Linked DNA regions of Pigmentibacter sp. JX0631. The protein of the gene in region 2 interacts with the protein of the main gene of each other region in a pairwise test. Links are inferred from orthologs where the notes say so. Each region holds a gene or a part of one and is shown on either strand. Other genes may lie near its edges.

The links.
Region 1: the proteins of rplI (region 2) and lon interact in binary tests that used the Escherichia coli proteins (3 or more experiments, as listed by UniProt). The link is inferred for Pigmentibacter sp. JX0631 from one-to-one orthologs.

Annotation. Positions count from the first base shown.
Region 1 is NZ_CP123622.1:384,257-392,410, reverse strand. What follows is about bases 2,743-5,849. They hold lon (endopeptidase La), read right to left. Parts: upstream 5,492-5,849; coding sequence 2,993-5,491; downstream 2,743-2,992. Other genes in these bases: QEJ31_RS01615 (aminotransferase class V-fold PLP-dependent enzyme), read right to left, coding at 5,604-5,849; QEJ31_RS01625 (HAMP domain-containing sensor histidine kinase), read right to left, coding at 2,743-2,960. Also shown: QEJ31_RS01640 (TetR/AcrR family transcriptional regulator), read right to left, coding at 1-91; QEJ31_RS01635 (hypothetical protein), read left to right, coding at 188-553; QEJ31_RS01630 (hypothetical protein), read left to right, coding at 916-1,848; more of QEJ31_RS01625, read right to left, coding at 1,857-2,742; more of QEJ31_RS01615, read right to left, coding at 5,850-7,286; QEJ31_RS01610 (HU family DNA-binding protein), read left to right, coding at 7,502-7,837; QEJ31_RS01605 (integration host factor subunit alpha), read right to left, coding at 7,854-8,154.
Region 2 is NZ_CP123622.1:521,642-529,638, reverse strand. The notes cover bases 2,576-5,525. They hold rplI (50S ribosomal protein L9), read left to right. Parts: upstream 2,576-3,802; coding sequence 3,803-4,249; downstream 4,250-5,525. Other genes in these bases: QEJ31_RS02230 (tetratricopeptide repeat protein), read left to right, coding at 4,352-5,167; QEJ31_RS02240 (hypothetical protein), read left to right, coding at 2,576-3,748. Also shown: QEJ31_RS02255 (neutral/alkaline non-lysosomal ceramidase N-terminal domain-containing protein), read right to left, coding at 1-951; QEJ31_RS02250 (hypothetical protein), read right to left, coding at 972-1,817; rpsF (30S ribosomal protein S6), read left to right, coding at 1,879-2,295; more of QEJ31_RS02240, read left to right, coding at 2,345-2,575; QEJ31_RS02225 (hypothetical protein), read left to right, coding at 5,561-6,274; QEJ31_RS02220 (hypothetical protein), read left to right, coding at 6,310-7,260; QEJ31_RS02215 (hypothetical protein), read left to right, coding at 7,355-7,997.

The DNA of each region.
Region 1 (8,154 bases), 140 kb from region 2 along the record:
AAATTAATAATTTTTTTGTAGCTTCTAGAATTCTAGTCTTTGTATTTATTGCTTGTTGTTTTCTATTTTGTGCTTGATATGTGCGTTTCATAAATCTCCTTGACATATAATCTAGATGAACCTATATTAAATATAGTATACTATATTTAATATAGGTTCATCTAGATTACTAATTTAAGAGGAAAAAATGCGAAAAAGCAATATTGAATTAGCAAAACAGTATTATGCATGGATTGTAGAAAAAAATATCAATAATTTAAGCGAGTTGCTTGACGAAGAGATTGAATTTGTAGGACCTATGAGCTCAATCAAAAAGAAAGAAAATGTTTTGCGAGCTATCGAAGGATATTCTCAAATAGTTCAAAACATTGAGATTCTAGAAAGCTTTGCTAATGGGGAAAAAGTATTGTTAACTTATCTGTTAACTTTTCAAAATAAAACTTCTCGAGCTGCTGTACAGCTTAATTTTAAAAATCATTTAATAGAGAAGTTAGAACTTTATTATGACCCCACTCCTTTTATAAATTTTCGAGAAAGAATTTTTAGTAATTAAAGAAACAGAATGATTTATCTAAAATTTTCAGAAAAAATTTAGAAATATTTATAGATTAGATCTTCTCGAAATAATTTAAGTATGAAAAAAATAGTAAACTAATTATATAAAAATTAATTTACTATTTTAATTTTTATATAGTTTAGTTTTATATCTAAAGATATCCAAAGAATGTTTTAATGCATTATAATTACTATTTAACTAGTTTTAATTAAATAAAAAAATAAAATTTCAAAATAAAAATACTTCCTTAAAAATTTGACTAAAAAAAAATAAAAATATATTAAATTTTTGTTACTTTTATTAATATTAATTAAATTAACTGTGTTCTAATTGTTTTAATATAAAAATTTGGAGAATATATGAAAAATAAATATCTTTATTTAAGTGTTTTGATGGGTTTATCAGTTTATTCATCTAATTCACTTGCAAATGAAGTATATCTCTCTTGTGACAAAAATGATATTTTAGTGAGCTATGATAAAGGAAGTAATGTTGCTACTTATCAAATTAATAATAAAAACCTTATAAATGAAGTTAAAAGATTTTTGCCTAATTTAACACAAAATCAAATAGATATTCTGAAAGAAAATAACTCTATTGAGTTTTTAAGTAATAATACGATTATGAATGGAAACTATTCGAGTCTTAATTCTTCTTATTTTTCACAAGTAACAGAATTAAAACAAAAAGAAACAAATAGAAGTTATTTAATCCTTTCTTCTAGAGTAAAAAATGGACTTGCTTTAGAAGTACATGAATACAATCCAAGTAATTTTTCAGTTGCTATGCCTATAACTACATCACCACTTGTTCAATGGAACTTTAAGAAGTGTGAGAAAAAGAACGCTGTAAATTCAGAGTATGATCCTTTTAGTTTTGGTAGTCAGAAAAAGAATCAAAAAAATAATACTATTGCGAGTAATAAACCAGCAAATTTAACAGAAGTATCAAAGAAATTGTTTGATAGACGGGTTGGGTATTTAAAAGATAAAAATATAAGTGGAATTTTATCTGACTATAGTGATGATGCGCAGTTAATTATTAATGGTAAAGTAATTACAGGAAAGAGCAATATCGAACAAGTTTTTGTTAAAATTGCGGCTGCTTCTGCTGCTATTGAAGGCTATAGTATAAATAAATTTTTAATTTCTGATCAAATTATATATTTAACTTGGAATGTAAAAGTAAACGGAATAGATTATAACATTGGTAGTGATACTTTTGTGGTGATTAACGGAAAAATTAAATATCAAGTAATAACAGCGGATGAAAATTTATTTAAAAATATGTAAATTATACTTTATAATTTTTTAGGAAATTTTAAGGTAAACGTAGTACCTTCATTTATAATTGATTTTACCTTAATTTCTCCGCCATGCTGTTTAACTAAGGAATAGGTAATTGATAATCCTAATCCAGTACCTTCACCTATTGGTTTAGTGGTAAAAAAGGGATCAAAGATTTTATCAATATTTTCTGGTTTAATTCCAGAACCCGTATCTTCAATTACTATATAAATATTTTTTTGATCTTCATATTTTGAAAACGTAATAACTCCACCATTTTTCATAGCTTGAATTGCATTAGTTATCAAATTTAAATAAATTTGCCCTATTTGCCCTGAATTACCAGAAATAATTCCTTCTGTATTACTAATTTCCCAAACAGTTTGTATATGTTTTTGTTGTAAAAATCCTTTTGCAAGTTTTAATGTTTTTTCTAATTCGAGAACTAAATTTATCTCTGTAAAGAGTTCTATTTTTCCATCTTGTCTTGCAAAACTTAATAAATTTTCAACTATTTCTTTACATTTTTTCGCACCAATCTCTATTTGTTGCAAATCTTCTTTGTGCCTATCAGTAGAATCTAATTCACTTAGTAATATTTGAGTAAAAGCAAGTACTCCTGCTAATGGACTGTTTAGCTCGTGCGCTATACCACCTGCGAGTTTTCCAATTGCAGCTAATTTGTCTGCATGTGCTAAACTTTTCTGCAGTTGTTTTTGTAGAGTAATATTCCGATAGTGGATAACATATCGACCTTCTTTGTGTTCAGGTGTTTTTTCCATTACATGCGCACGTATTGTGAATGTTTCATTTGGAAATAAATGTTCGCTAGTCCATTCTATGTCAGGTCTGTTAACTTTCGCTTCGTTAAGTAAACAGTCTTTGCAAGGTTCATTTTTATTTGCAAAAGCGGAATAACATTTTTTGTTAATTAATGTATTATAAGTAGCTTTGGGATTAAATTTTTTTGCGATTTGTAAATAGGATTTATTGATTCGTAATATATTGTAGTGATTATCAATAAACACCAATGGATCTGCAATGGTATCAATCATTGCCAACCACTGATGTTTTAAATCTTCTAAATCTAATTTCTCTAAGTCATTATTTTTTTTCATAAGCTCCGCTCAGAAGGTTCATGAAAATAAAATTAATGGTGTAAAGGAGTTGGATTACCTTTATTCGCTACGGCTGCAATTCCTATTTGCGCATTTTTTAACTTGGTTTCAAGAGCATCATTAGATTCCCAAGCAATAGCATGCAGAAGGACTGTATCCATATGATCAACTGGAATAATTTCTAAATCTTGTAAGATATTTTTAGGAATTTCGAGTAAATCTCTTTCATTTTCTTTAGGAATGATTACTTTTTTAATTCCGCCTCTATGCGCTGCAAGAAGTTTTTCTTTTAATCCCCCAATTGGTAATACTCTTCCACGGAGGGTAATTTCCCCGGTCATTGCAACTTCTCGATTAAATGGTTTTTTTGTTAGAGCACTAACTAAAGCAGTCGCCATTGTAATCCCTGCACTTGGCCCGTCTTTAGGAATTGCACCTTCTGGAAAATGGACATGAATATCAATTTTAGAATAAAACTCATCTTCTAAGCCTAAAAAAGTACCTCTTGATCTGACATAACTGAAAGCAGCTTGAGCTGATTCTTGCATGACATCGCCAAGTTTACCAGTAATTTTTAAGTTACCTTTTCCGCTCATTACAGCTACTTCAGTGACTAAAAGATCGCCACCCACTTCAGTGTATGCAAGACCTTGTCCAACACCTATTTCATTTTTAGATTCTTTTTCTCCAATACTATGCTTTCTAGGGCCGAGATATTTTTGCACTAATGCTCCATCAATTAATGGAGCTTTTAACCCTTCTAAGGAAACGGCTTTTGCAGTATTTTCTGTTTCTTTATTTTCTTTATTTTCTTTTGCTTTACTAGATTTTTTATTAATAGTTTTAAGCAAATCCCGGGCAATTTTTCGGCATATGCTAGAAATTTCACGTTCTAAATTTCTGACTCCAGCTTCTCTAGTATAGTAACGAACAAGTTCTTCTAAAGCTGAATTTTCAAATTTTAGTTCAGATTTTTCTAGTCCGTTTGACTTAATAGATTTTAACACCAAATGTTGTTGAGCAATATTTATTTTTTCTTGTTCCGTATAGCCACTCAAATGAATGATTTCCATTCTATCAAGTAAAGGTTTTGGTACGCCGTTTAAACTATTGGCTGTTGCAATAAATAATATTTGAGAAAGATCGTAATCTAAGTCTAAGTAGTGATCATTAAAAGCATGGTTTTGTTCAGGATCAAGAACTTCGAGCATAGCGCTAGAAGGGTCTCCACGAAAGTCAGAGCTCATCTTGTCAATTTCATCTAACAAGACAACGGGATTTCCGCTCCCCGACTTTTTAATTGCATTTAATATTTTTCCAGGCATAGCGCCAATATATGTTCTACGATGCCCTCTTATTTCAGCTTCATCTCGGACTCCACCTAGTGCAATGCGTGAAAAATTGCGTCCTGTTGAGCGTGCGATGCTTTTTGCTAAACTCGTTTTTCCAACTCCAGGGGGGCCAACTAAACATAGTATTGGACCTTTAATTTTGTCTGATAGACTAGTCACTGCTAAATATTCCAAAATTCTTTCTTTTACTTTTTCTAAGCCAAAATGATCTTCATTTAATACTTCTTCAGCAAACATTTGATCTTTTATGGTTGGCGCATAATCAGCCCAAGGCAATGAGAGAACTGTATCAATATAATTTCTTACAACAGTTGCTTCAGCGCTCATTGGACTCATGCTGCGTAGTTTTTTAACTTCTTTTTTAAGTTTTTCTTTCGCTTCTTCACTAAGTTTTTTAGTTTTAATTTTACTTTCAATTTCTGCAATTTCTGTTCTGATGTCATCAGAATTGCCTAATTCTTTTTGAATAGCGTTCATCTGTTCGTTTAAGTAATATTCTTTTTGAGTTTTTTCCATCTGGCGTTTAACACGCGCTCTGATTTTCTTTTCAACTCGCAAAATTTCAATTTCTGACTGAATTATACTAAATATTTCTTCTAATCTTTTAGCAGGATCGATTGTTTCAAGAATTCTTTGCTTATCGGCAAGTTTTAAATTAGCTAATTGCACAACTAACGTATCAGCTAAACGACTTTCATCTTCAATACTTGAAATTGAAAATACCATTTCTGGCGGGACTTTTTTATTTAATTTAACATAAGTATCAAATGCTTGTTTTACCGTTCTCACAAGAGCTTCATTTTCAGCTGAACGTCCATTAGGTTCTTGTACTTCGGTAATTTCGACTACAAGCATTTCGTTAGCTTCAACATACTTGGAAATACGCCCCCTTTTTTTTCCTTCGACTAGAATTTTAACGGTTCCATCTGGTAAGCGAAGAAGTTGCAATATTTGAGCTATCGTTCCAAATTCATAAATTTCTTCTGGAAGAGGATCATTAGATTTTGGTTTCTTCTGTGCAGCAAGGAATATTTCTCTATTTCTCGCCATAGCATCATCCAAAGCTTTGATGCTCTTTTCACGACCAACAAACAAAGGGACGACAGTATGCGGAAAAACCAACAACTCCCTCAGGGGCAAAAGTGGTAATGTTCGGCTTGTCGTTTTTTTATCAGCCATATTGAGTTACTCCTTTGCGGTCATGTTAAAATTAAACCCATTCCTTCATTTTAAGACATTTGTGAGGATACGCAACACCATTTCCATTTAACTATTTAAGACTTAAATATGATTAAATAAAATCCTTCAACTCTGGCACCCTTTTTAAGAAACCTTTCCCTTTTTTTTGCAAAAACTCATTCCCAAGAAACTCCTGTTCCTTTAAGATGTCGGTTAAAATTTTTTTATTTGTGAGAGGGTTAAAAGGAATTGCTCTAAGGACGACAATTTCTTGGCTTGGATAAACAGTTTCTAAAGTTGTTCTTGAGACAAAACTTTTTCCCGACTGTCTTTGTTTTTTTTGGATATAAATGTTTAACTCATTAAGAAATAAATTTATTTTAATTAATAAATTCAGTAATTTTTTGTCACTAATATCATTATTATCATTTCTGAGTTGATTATTAAATATTTTAAAAATCTTACTGTTTTTCTGGAAAAAGTTTTTTAAAATTTTGCCTGTATATCGATAGGTAACAATATTTGTCTCAGGAAAACTTGTTAACTCAAATGCTAAACTTTTCTCAATCAGTTTTGCTAATTGTGAAGTATTACTAATAGCTTTTAAAATTAATTGATTATAACCATTTTTACCCAGTGCCTTAAAATGAAACCATAATTTTAAAGAGTCAAATCTTCTGCTGCCTTCGATCGTTGTTCTGCCTAAGTCAATACTCCCCTTGCGGATAATATAGTTAGCATTGTGTCTAATAGAGTCTAAAGCGTTTTCGTCTTTAAATAAAACAGCGCTGTGTGACATTGATAAATACATGAATTTATGCCCGTCGATAACAACAGAATCTGCAAAAGAAATTCCTTTTAGTAAATTACGCTTTTTATTGGAAAGCAATAAGGCTCCTCCCCATGCGGCATCTACATGAAACCATATTTTGTACATTCGACAAATTTTAGCGAGTTCTTCTAAATCATCAATATTTCCAGTTTCTGTAGTCCCTGCAATACCAACTAATGCTATTATTTTTGTTTTAGTATTAAGCAGATTGTGAATTATTTTTTTTAATTCCACGATATTTATTTTATTAGTAAAAGCTTCGCAAGGTATGCTAATAATATTATCTTCACCTATGCCAAGAATAGTAGCTGCTTTTTTTATTGAGTAATGCCCACGTTGACTAACTAAAATCACTGTGCGCTGAAAGCCTGAATTAAGTAAGGCAGCATATACCCCCTTTTTATGAACCTCTGGAAAAGCTTTATTTCTGGCAACAAGCAGAGCTGTTAGGTTACCTAATGTCCCTCCACTGCAATAATTTCCCAGAGCTTTATCAGCATTATTTATAATATTTTGATAAAATATCTTATTTCTTTTATAGACAAGTTTATGAAGCCATGTAAGGGTTTGCCATTCCACATAAGTGGCAGAAAGTCCAGTTTCAATTTTAACTACATTTTGATTTAAAGTGCTTATTAATAAGTCACATAGTAAAGAAAAGCTAGGCGTTGCGCCTGTCATATGACCAATAAAGTTAGGATGAGATACTTTTACAGAATTTTTAACAATATTGTCAATTGTTTCCTGTAAAACTTTGGGTATTTTTTCACCTTTCAAGGGAACCAATGGCGAAGAAAATAATTTTGAAATTTCTTTCGGGGAAATTTCGCCGTAGATTTTTTTTCCATTTTTATTGTATAAAAAATTGAGTGAAGCATTTAAAGTAATAGTTGCCCATTTATTAAACTCTTTCTCGTTTGCTTCTGGAAAGAAGTATTTAGAAATTAAAGAAGATTTATTCATAATAATGTGCTGTCCCAATTTATCCATTAAGCAGATGTCAATGCGAATTCATATATGAATCAATCTAAAATTGACACAAATTTATTAATAAATTTTCTTTTCGGAAAATTTGATCAGATTTTTTTACTGCAATTCTTGCATTATCAAAGAATGAATTGTAAATACAAATTTCCGGGCAATCGGTATCATTAATTAACACATGGAGTTTTTCTATTATGGCAAAAAGCAAAAGTACATTAACAACTGTTCCAACTAGTGCAATCATTGCAGATGTTTCAGCTAGATTTGAACAATTACCAAAGAAAATTACTAAAGAAGTAATTTCAGCATTTCTTGAAGCTATTGAAGACAATGTTGCTGGTGGGCATAAAGTACGTATTGATAAAGTAGGTATTCTTACTTGTAAAGACCGCGCTGCTCGTAAAGGCCGCAACCCACAAACAGGTGAAGAAATTAAAATTCCAGCTTCAAAGAAAATTAGTTTCCGCGTTGCGAAGTCTTTAAAGGAAAGAGTTGGAGTGGCTAAAAAATCTGCAGCTAAAAAGAAATAATTTAAATTATTTCTTTTTACTCATTATATTCTTCTTCATGAGTACCCGCCATTACAACCTTACTATCATCTAGATTAGCGTTGTTTACAGCCTCTCTTAGTTTTTCAGAAGGATGGAAGGTGACTACTCTACGAGCGGAAATTTCAATTCGCTGTCCTGTGTGAGGATTTCTCCCTGGACGGCTTCTTTTTTCACGTACTACCCATTTTCCAAAACCGGAAATTTTTACTTCTTCTCCGTTTTCAAGTTTAGATTTGATAGATTCTAAAATAGTTTCCACCAAGTTCTTTGCTTCTTGCGAAGAAAATTGAGTCTTA
Region 2 (7,997 bases):
TTTTCTATCAGTTATATTATCTATGGCATTTATTGATGCATTTCCTACTACAGAATTAAAAAAAGCACAATTTGTAGAGTGTGTTAAATTTTGAAGAGATTCTTCTAAATATCCAGCAAAGTCACCACTTAATGTTAACTCCGCAGCTCCATACCAAGTAGGATGACCACTAAATACTTTGAAACAAGCAAGCGAATTTGAACTTACGTCTTTTAAATTTAAATAATATGTAGATCTATCAACCTCCATTCCTGCAAATCTAGTAAAGTTGTATCCGGATGCAGTATAATTTGCATTATCATAAGACTGGATTGTTCCTAAATTACTTATTGCATCATTTAATCCAGAAAAAATTTGTGCTCTTACAAGTTCGTAGATCTTTGGATTAAATCTATCACAAACAGCCGCAGCCCAAAAAGGATTTTCTGTTAATCCTGCAGGACCAGAATGGGTATGTGTAGCAATAAATTGAACATTTGCATGACTTAAATTTAAACTAGGAAAATTATTTTGTAGTTCTTTTATCATTTTTAAATTAAAATCACTTGGAATAGCAATTATATCTAAGTTAATAAGTAAGTAATACATATCTTGGGAGTTATTTTTTCCTTTGAAAAGAATTACTTTTATTCTCGGTGAATGATCAATATTTTGAAAAGGTTTACAAAAAGTTGAGCTATCCCCAATATTAATTAAATCAGGAGGAATTAATCTACGTAGTGGTGAGCCAAATCCTGATAAGCTTACTGGAAAGTTTGGGTAAATTGATTTTGCGCTCATGCCAACTTGCAAATTGGAGGAAAGAGATCCCATTCCTCCACTTGAGTCTGCTGGAAAAAAAAGACTGTTTTCATTATTAGAAGCATTAAAAGGAGGTTTATTGATTTCAATCTGGCAAGCAACAATAAAATACAATGATATAATTAGAATTCCCAATTTAAAACTATTCATTTTTTTTCCAAATTATGAATTTAAAAATCTATTCCAAGGTATGCATCGGGAAGAGGGCCTGATATCCTAATGCCATCAAAAGTCAAATTCCAGTAGGCAATTCCTACTCCAAGTATAAAATGAGAAATAAATTCTTTTCTTACTGAAAAGCCTAAAGCTTTGTACTCGACTGATGCTGTATTTCTAGCTCCACCTATTTGTCTCCATTCTAAAGGAAAACTTTGAAGATAGTAAAATTCCAGAGAAAGATTTGTCTGCAAAGGTGTGTCGCTATCATAGTAATTGTGAATCAATCCTATTTTATAATTTGAATCAAAAACACTGCCCCAAATTTGATACAATTGTTTAGTTGATAATTGATATGAAGAATCAGTTAATTCATTATCCCAAAATTTATAATTAAATTTAAAGAAAAAGAGCCAATCATTATTTTCTGTATTTAAATAGTAATTATAAGCTAAACCTATACCGAGAGCGACGCCCTTTTTATTTACTTCCTTACTATAATTTGTCTCGGGATGTACGCTAACTGAAAGAATGTTTGCTTGAGCAATTTTGGTAGAACAGCTTAGTCCTACTTGTAAAACTGAATAGAGAAGAGGAATTTGATTAAACTCGAATAGACAGGGAATAAAACTGAGGTTCAAAAGACTTTCAGTAACACCAATGCGAATAAGTTTATAATTTTCATTATTATCAATGAGTTGTAAATCATCATGGGGAAATAGAGTAATAACTCTTCTGTCAGCATAGCCTTTTAGAGGGAGAAGGATGAAAACTAAGAGGAAAACCTTAAAAGAAACAGCCTTTATTAAATTAGACTTGAAAAAATTGTGAAATAAAGTTAGGGGAAATACTTCGACCAAACTCCTTGCTCCTCATATTTGGGGCTCAAGTTTAAGTTGCACGATCCATAAGGAGAATTCTATGCGTGAATACGAAGCAATGATTATTGCAAAGGCTGACTTACCTGAAGCTGAACTATCCAAAATGGTCTCTAAATGGGAGACTATCATTGGAACAGATGGTGGACAAGTAGTCAAAAAAGAGACTTGGGGCGTTCGTCGTCTCGCTTATCCAATAAATAAACAAACACGTGGTAACTACTTCGTTTATGATGTTGCTACAAATCAAGCAAATATTCATGAACTAGAGCGTATTCTTAAATTAGAAGAAAATGTTCTACGTTCTATGGTAATAAAACTTGCTGATAGCGTAAATGTTGAAGCACGTCGTCTAGAACTACAAAAACAAGCAGAAGCTGCTGCTCAACGTGCAGCAGAAGCCGCGCGTGAAAAAGCAGAAGCTGAATCCTTGGGTGCACGTAGAGGACAAGAAGACTAATTTCTTGTATTTACTGAATTTATTTAAGGTTGCAAAAAGAGGATTTATTTTGAAACCAAATAAAAATGAGTCACAAAACCAAAATAGCCATAATAAAGAAGTAAATTCGTCCAAAAAATTTACTCCTACGTTGCTGTTTTCAGGATTTTTCATTGCTGTAAGTTTCATAACTCAAATTATTCCTCTTGCGGTTTTTAATGTTGCACAAATTTCTGCAATTCTTGGAAAAAGAAAAGCTGTTTTGCTAATGATAGCGGTAGCTTTAGTTTTAATCCTGATAGGAAGCGCCTTTGCTCCTACTATTTTGGCTACTGGAATTCTTGTTCTATTGGCTATTCCGTTTTTTATGTCTGCTGTTATGATCAGGGAGAAAAATAAGCATTGGTTATTTGCCGCTGTTATTATGTTTTTACCCACTCTTTTTCTGTTTTATACAGCTATTTTTGTAGCTGACAAAAAAGAGTTTGCTCAACAGATGGGTGAAAATATTGGATTAGTTCAGCAGGAAAAATCAGCTTCAAGCCAAGATAAATCCATGCAAAACTTCAGTGCTTCTGAAAAGATTAATAATCCTGATACCAACATCGCTGAAAAAACTAACAAAGCTAGTAATCCTAAAAGTCCGGATGTTAAAGCCTTTTATGAAAATTTCGAAAAGGGAAATCCTGGCCTTATTAAGTATGTTACTGATTTTCTGAACTATAGTTCATGGCAACGAATTCTATTTTTTGTATTTGGGTCAGGATCTATATTTTTATTATTATGCTTACTTATTTCATTTGCAAATGTTGTCTTTGTCGATTTTGGCTTTGAACAAATTGAGCGTTTAAGATCTATAGTTAATTATATATTAAGAAACTCTTCATCTTTTACATCCCAGCTAGTCAACAGTCTGCTGGCAATGCCGATGGTTAATACAGGCCGAACAAGTACACCAATCATGATAGAGAAGCATAAATTACTTAATTCAGAAGACAGCGATAAAAAAGATTCTAGTATTTTAGCTTATTTCTGGAAGCCTTTAAAACCTAAAAATTCTATGTTTTGGCAGGGTTATGCTTTTCGATTCCAAGGCCAAAGTTCTTGGAATTTAAGAGAGTTCACTCTCCCTTTTCCATTAGTTATTGCATCTATTGCTGGATTGGCTTCCATTGGATTAAGCTTTACTAATTTTGAAACTATGCTTAAAGTTCTTGAACATTCTTCTTATGCACCATTAATAGCGGGAATTAGTTTATTTTCTTTTATTCTGCTTACAATTGTTGCTTTACAAGGAATGTTTACTCTGTATAAAAGACTAACGACTATAGCTCTATTTCCGATAGTGCTTATTTTTGCTCTGCTATTAGTGAATAAATTCATTGGAACATATGAAATTATTGGCTTTTTTGGAGTCATTGGCTTACTTGATTATGTGTATGATTGGCGTGGAATTAGCAAGAAACAAAGCTAATTTGCGTTATTCACATCAACTTTTTATTGATATTATGAAAGAAGGATATAAATTATGCTCGTACTTTTACAAGCAAATGTACCAAATTTAGGTCATATCGGGGACCTTGTTAAGGTAAAAGCTGGCTATGCTAGAAACTATCTTTTTCCTCGTGAATTAGCTGTTTTAGCTGATGAAAGAAATAAAAAACTATTAGATCATCAACGTAGACAAGCTGATGCTAAAAAACAAAAAGATCTTACTAGTGCTAAAGAACTTGCAGCTACTATTAGTGCTCTTTCTTTAACCATCCAAAAACCAGTAGGTGAAGAAGATAAAATTTTCGGTACAGTTACTACACAAGAACTAGCTGATGCTTTCCGTGCAGCTGGACATGAAATTGACCGCCGTATGATTTCTATCCTTGATGAAATCAAACTTGTTGGTGTTTATAAAGGTGTAGTTAAACTTCATCCAGAGGTTTCTGCTCAATTCAATATTTGGGTTGTTGCGCAAAACTAAATTCTTTAGTGAATGTGTATAATTTAAAAAGTAAGGGAAATGCCCTTACTTTTTTTTTGACTCTTTTTAAGTTTTTTCCTTTTTAAGACGATTGTCTTGATTATGAAACATTTGAAAGATGCTAAATTACTAATAGAAGAGGGCGATTCAGCAGGGGCGATGGAAGTTCTAGAGAATTTGCTTTCTCTATCACCTAGAAACACTGAAGCGATAAGAATGAAAGCTTTTATCCTAGATGCTTGGGGAAGATTCGATGAATCTTTATCTCTTTTGCATACTTTGGGCAAGTTGTCTTCTTCGGAAGAAGAGCCTTATGCCGAACTAGATAAAAGAATAGATGAGGATAGAGAGTCACTAATTTATAGCAGATTGACTCCAGAGGGGAGATGGTACTTTCAATTTTCACCTTTGCAAATGCTCATCTCGTTAATAGGCTTAATGGGATGTTTTTTATTTTTGATAACAAGTCCAACTTTTTTTGAACATTCAAAATCTTCCATTCCTCCAGGTTTGTTATTTTCATTTTTTACTTTAGTTGTTATTCCTTGGTTTATGTTACTTTTAATCAATATGCATGGAATTAAAAAGATTTTAGTTGGACTTGCTGGAATTCAAGTATTTTATGGAATGAAAAAAATTGAATATAGTTGGGAGCAAATGGGGCATGTTGTGATAGAATATGATCCTAATTTAAAAGAAGATTATTTACATATGATAGTATATTCACGCTTAACTCGAGAACCTCTTTTTAATTTTGATATTTCAAAAACAAAAAGTGTAGTTCGGGCAAGAAGACATTTTGTCCGTTTAATTCTTAGTTACATTGATACTGTAAGTTATGTTCCAAGAGGGAAAGCAACAAATAAAGAAGAAAATACTATTAATAGTAACAATAATAAAAATGATTCTGCTGCCTAATTATATTAATATTTAACTATTTTTTATAATCAGATAATTTTATTCTATTAAAAATTATAATCATAGACTGTTATCTAAAAAAATTATCTTTTAAATTAAAAATTTTATTTGATTAAAAAATAATTCTATTTCATAAATATTATTGCATTAAAAAAGTAAATAATAATTAATTTATTATTTACTTTTTTAAAAAATTTGGAAAATAATTCTAGTATTTTTTATGTAATTCATATGAATAAAGATAAATTTAATATCTAAAAAATATTAAATACATAAATTTTTTATCAATTTTTTAGGAAATAGAAACTGTATTGACAAGTATTTTTTACTTTGTTACCTAATTGAAACTTTAGAGACAAGATTTAGATTTATTTTTTTTTTTGGAGGAATTATATGAGAATTAAGTTTCATTCTTTGATTACTTTGCCTTCTCTATTTTTTATTACCAGTGCTTTTAGTGGAACCCCGACAGTTAATAATAAATGTTATGTTGGCAATATAAATCATCCTAAAAACTCTATGGGAATTGCATTTGATGAAGAATGTTCCAATGCTTATGTTCTTCCTCCAGAAGTTGGTAAAGTTAGCGTAACAGCAGTTCAGCAAAATATGAATTTGGGGTTTTGTAAAACATTAAATTTGGTTTCTGAATCAGTAAAAGAAAGTGAAAGTAATAGATTAGAAATTACTAAAACTATTACTAAGATGATAAAAGACTATGAACCTTTTAAAAAAGAAGTAGATCAATTATATTTCGAAATGAAAAAAAATGAATCAACTTTTAATGCTATTAAAGAACAATTTGATTCATTGAAAGTTAAAGAGCAAAAAATAGGAGAAGAAATTGATCAAGCTTACTTAATTTACAACAAATTAAAAAGGAAAGATCCTGACTCACAAGAAACTAAAAATGCACTTTTAATTCTTGAAGATTTAAGAAAAAAATATCGTGAATTTTTAGACAATGAATTTAATCCTGTAGAGGATAAATATTATATTTCTAAAAAAAGATATTCTGTTTCTAAAGAAGAATATGAGTATGAACAAAATAAATATAATGAAAATTTAAAACCTTTAATGAATTACAAAAGCTGGTTGATGATTTAGCACAATCTGTCATACGGTCTTATGAACGATATTCTATGTTAGAAGGATTAACAGCGCAATTATTATTTAATCCAAGTAATTCAGATATTATTCAGCAGTATATAAGATTAAATCCTTCATTAAATCATGTTACTTGGCAAAATATGCAAATTAAAGATGCTGTAGTTTATGCCTCAACAAAAGATGCTACCGGAGAAGCTGAGTCAACTTATAGAGCGATAATAGATGCCACTATACCTGGGATGAAATTTCAAAATGTTAAAAACTTTGATACTACTTTACCACCACCTTCGCTTACAGAAGAAGTATCCAGCGAAAAAACGGTATTTGGTAGTAGTTCTGGGATAGTCAGGTTAAATTTGCTTGGTGCATGCAAATATTTTGATGATGTAAATAAACCAATTCCTGGCAAAGACATTAACGACATATCTGACAATTTGATTTTAAGAGCAAACTATACTTTTCAATTGAAAGCGCATCGTTCGTTTACAGCTACCTATAATCTTTTCAATATGTTTTCTAGAATTGAAAAGGCTTCATCTTCAAGGGGGTGGTTTTCTACTGCATCCGTGCATTCCATAATTGAAGATAATAAATCTGAAGATTGGTTTAGGATCAAGTTTGATGGAAATGCTGCAGAATTTGGTTATACACCTCAAGAACAAAAAGAAATTGAAATAGATGAAAAAACATTACTAGTAGATAGGGCTCTGAGACAATTTGCAATGATAAATGCTGGATCCACTCCTCCAGGTTTAATGCCACCGCCGGTTTCTGGAATAATGTATGCGTCTAATAGACTAAATTTATGTAATCATTTCTATTGCCAAGTGGGATCCTTTGTTCTGGGAACTATCGGATCACTTTTTGGTGGCTCAAATGCCGCTTCTGAATTTCAAAAGAAAACCAACGTGTGGTCTAAAGACAGCGTTAGTGGATATCAAATAATAGATAGGACAAATCAAATAACTTTTATCAGCAAATAAATATTGTAAAGGGTACATAAATAAAATGAAGTATAGGTCTTTAGAACTTGTTGTTGCAAAACTTTTACACAAAATATAGGAGATACAATTTACTATGAAAATATTTAATGTATTAATATTTTTTATTTCATTTATATTGATTACATCCTGTGGAATTGAAAATAGTCGTAATGATTCTTCAAAAGATAAGCCAGACAATAACAATAAAATAGATGGTATAGGTAATATTGTTGATGTAGGTAATCAAGAAACGCAGATACCAGGAGATGAGTTAGTAACCAATATCCAAATTCCAGCGGAGGGTTCAGATCAGAAAATTGATGTTGTTGTTAAAAGGAAAAAAAACACAGCAATTGTTGAAATAAAATCATTTCCAGCAATATATACTGGACAGATGAAAATAATTTCAGACTCCTTGTTTTCTCCAACTCAAGATAATTGTAATAAGATAAGAGATTTTGCTAATTTAAAAATGATTCAATTTGTAAGAGAAAATGAGAGTTCAAGTATTAAATTTATTTCAAGAGTTGATTTTCTAAGTAATAAATTTATTACAAAAATATTATCTAATGTTGAAAGAGAGATAAATATAAGCAGAAAAAATATAACTTTTACAAATCATTTAAATTTTGAAAATATTTCATATTCTATTGATTTTGATAGTGATGCTATTTCTAATATTTTAGGAAATACAAAAACCCTTTCTTCAGGTTTATCTATTTTAATATATAAGGAAT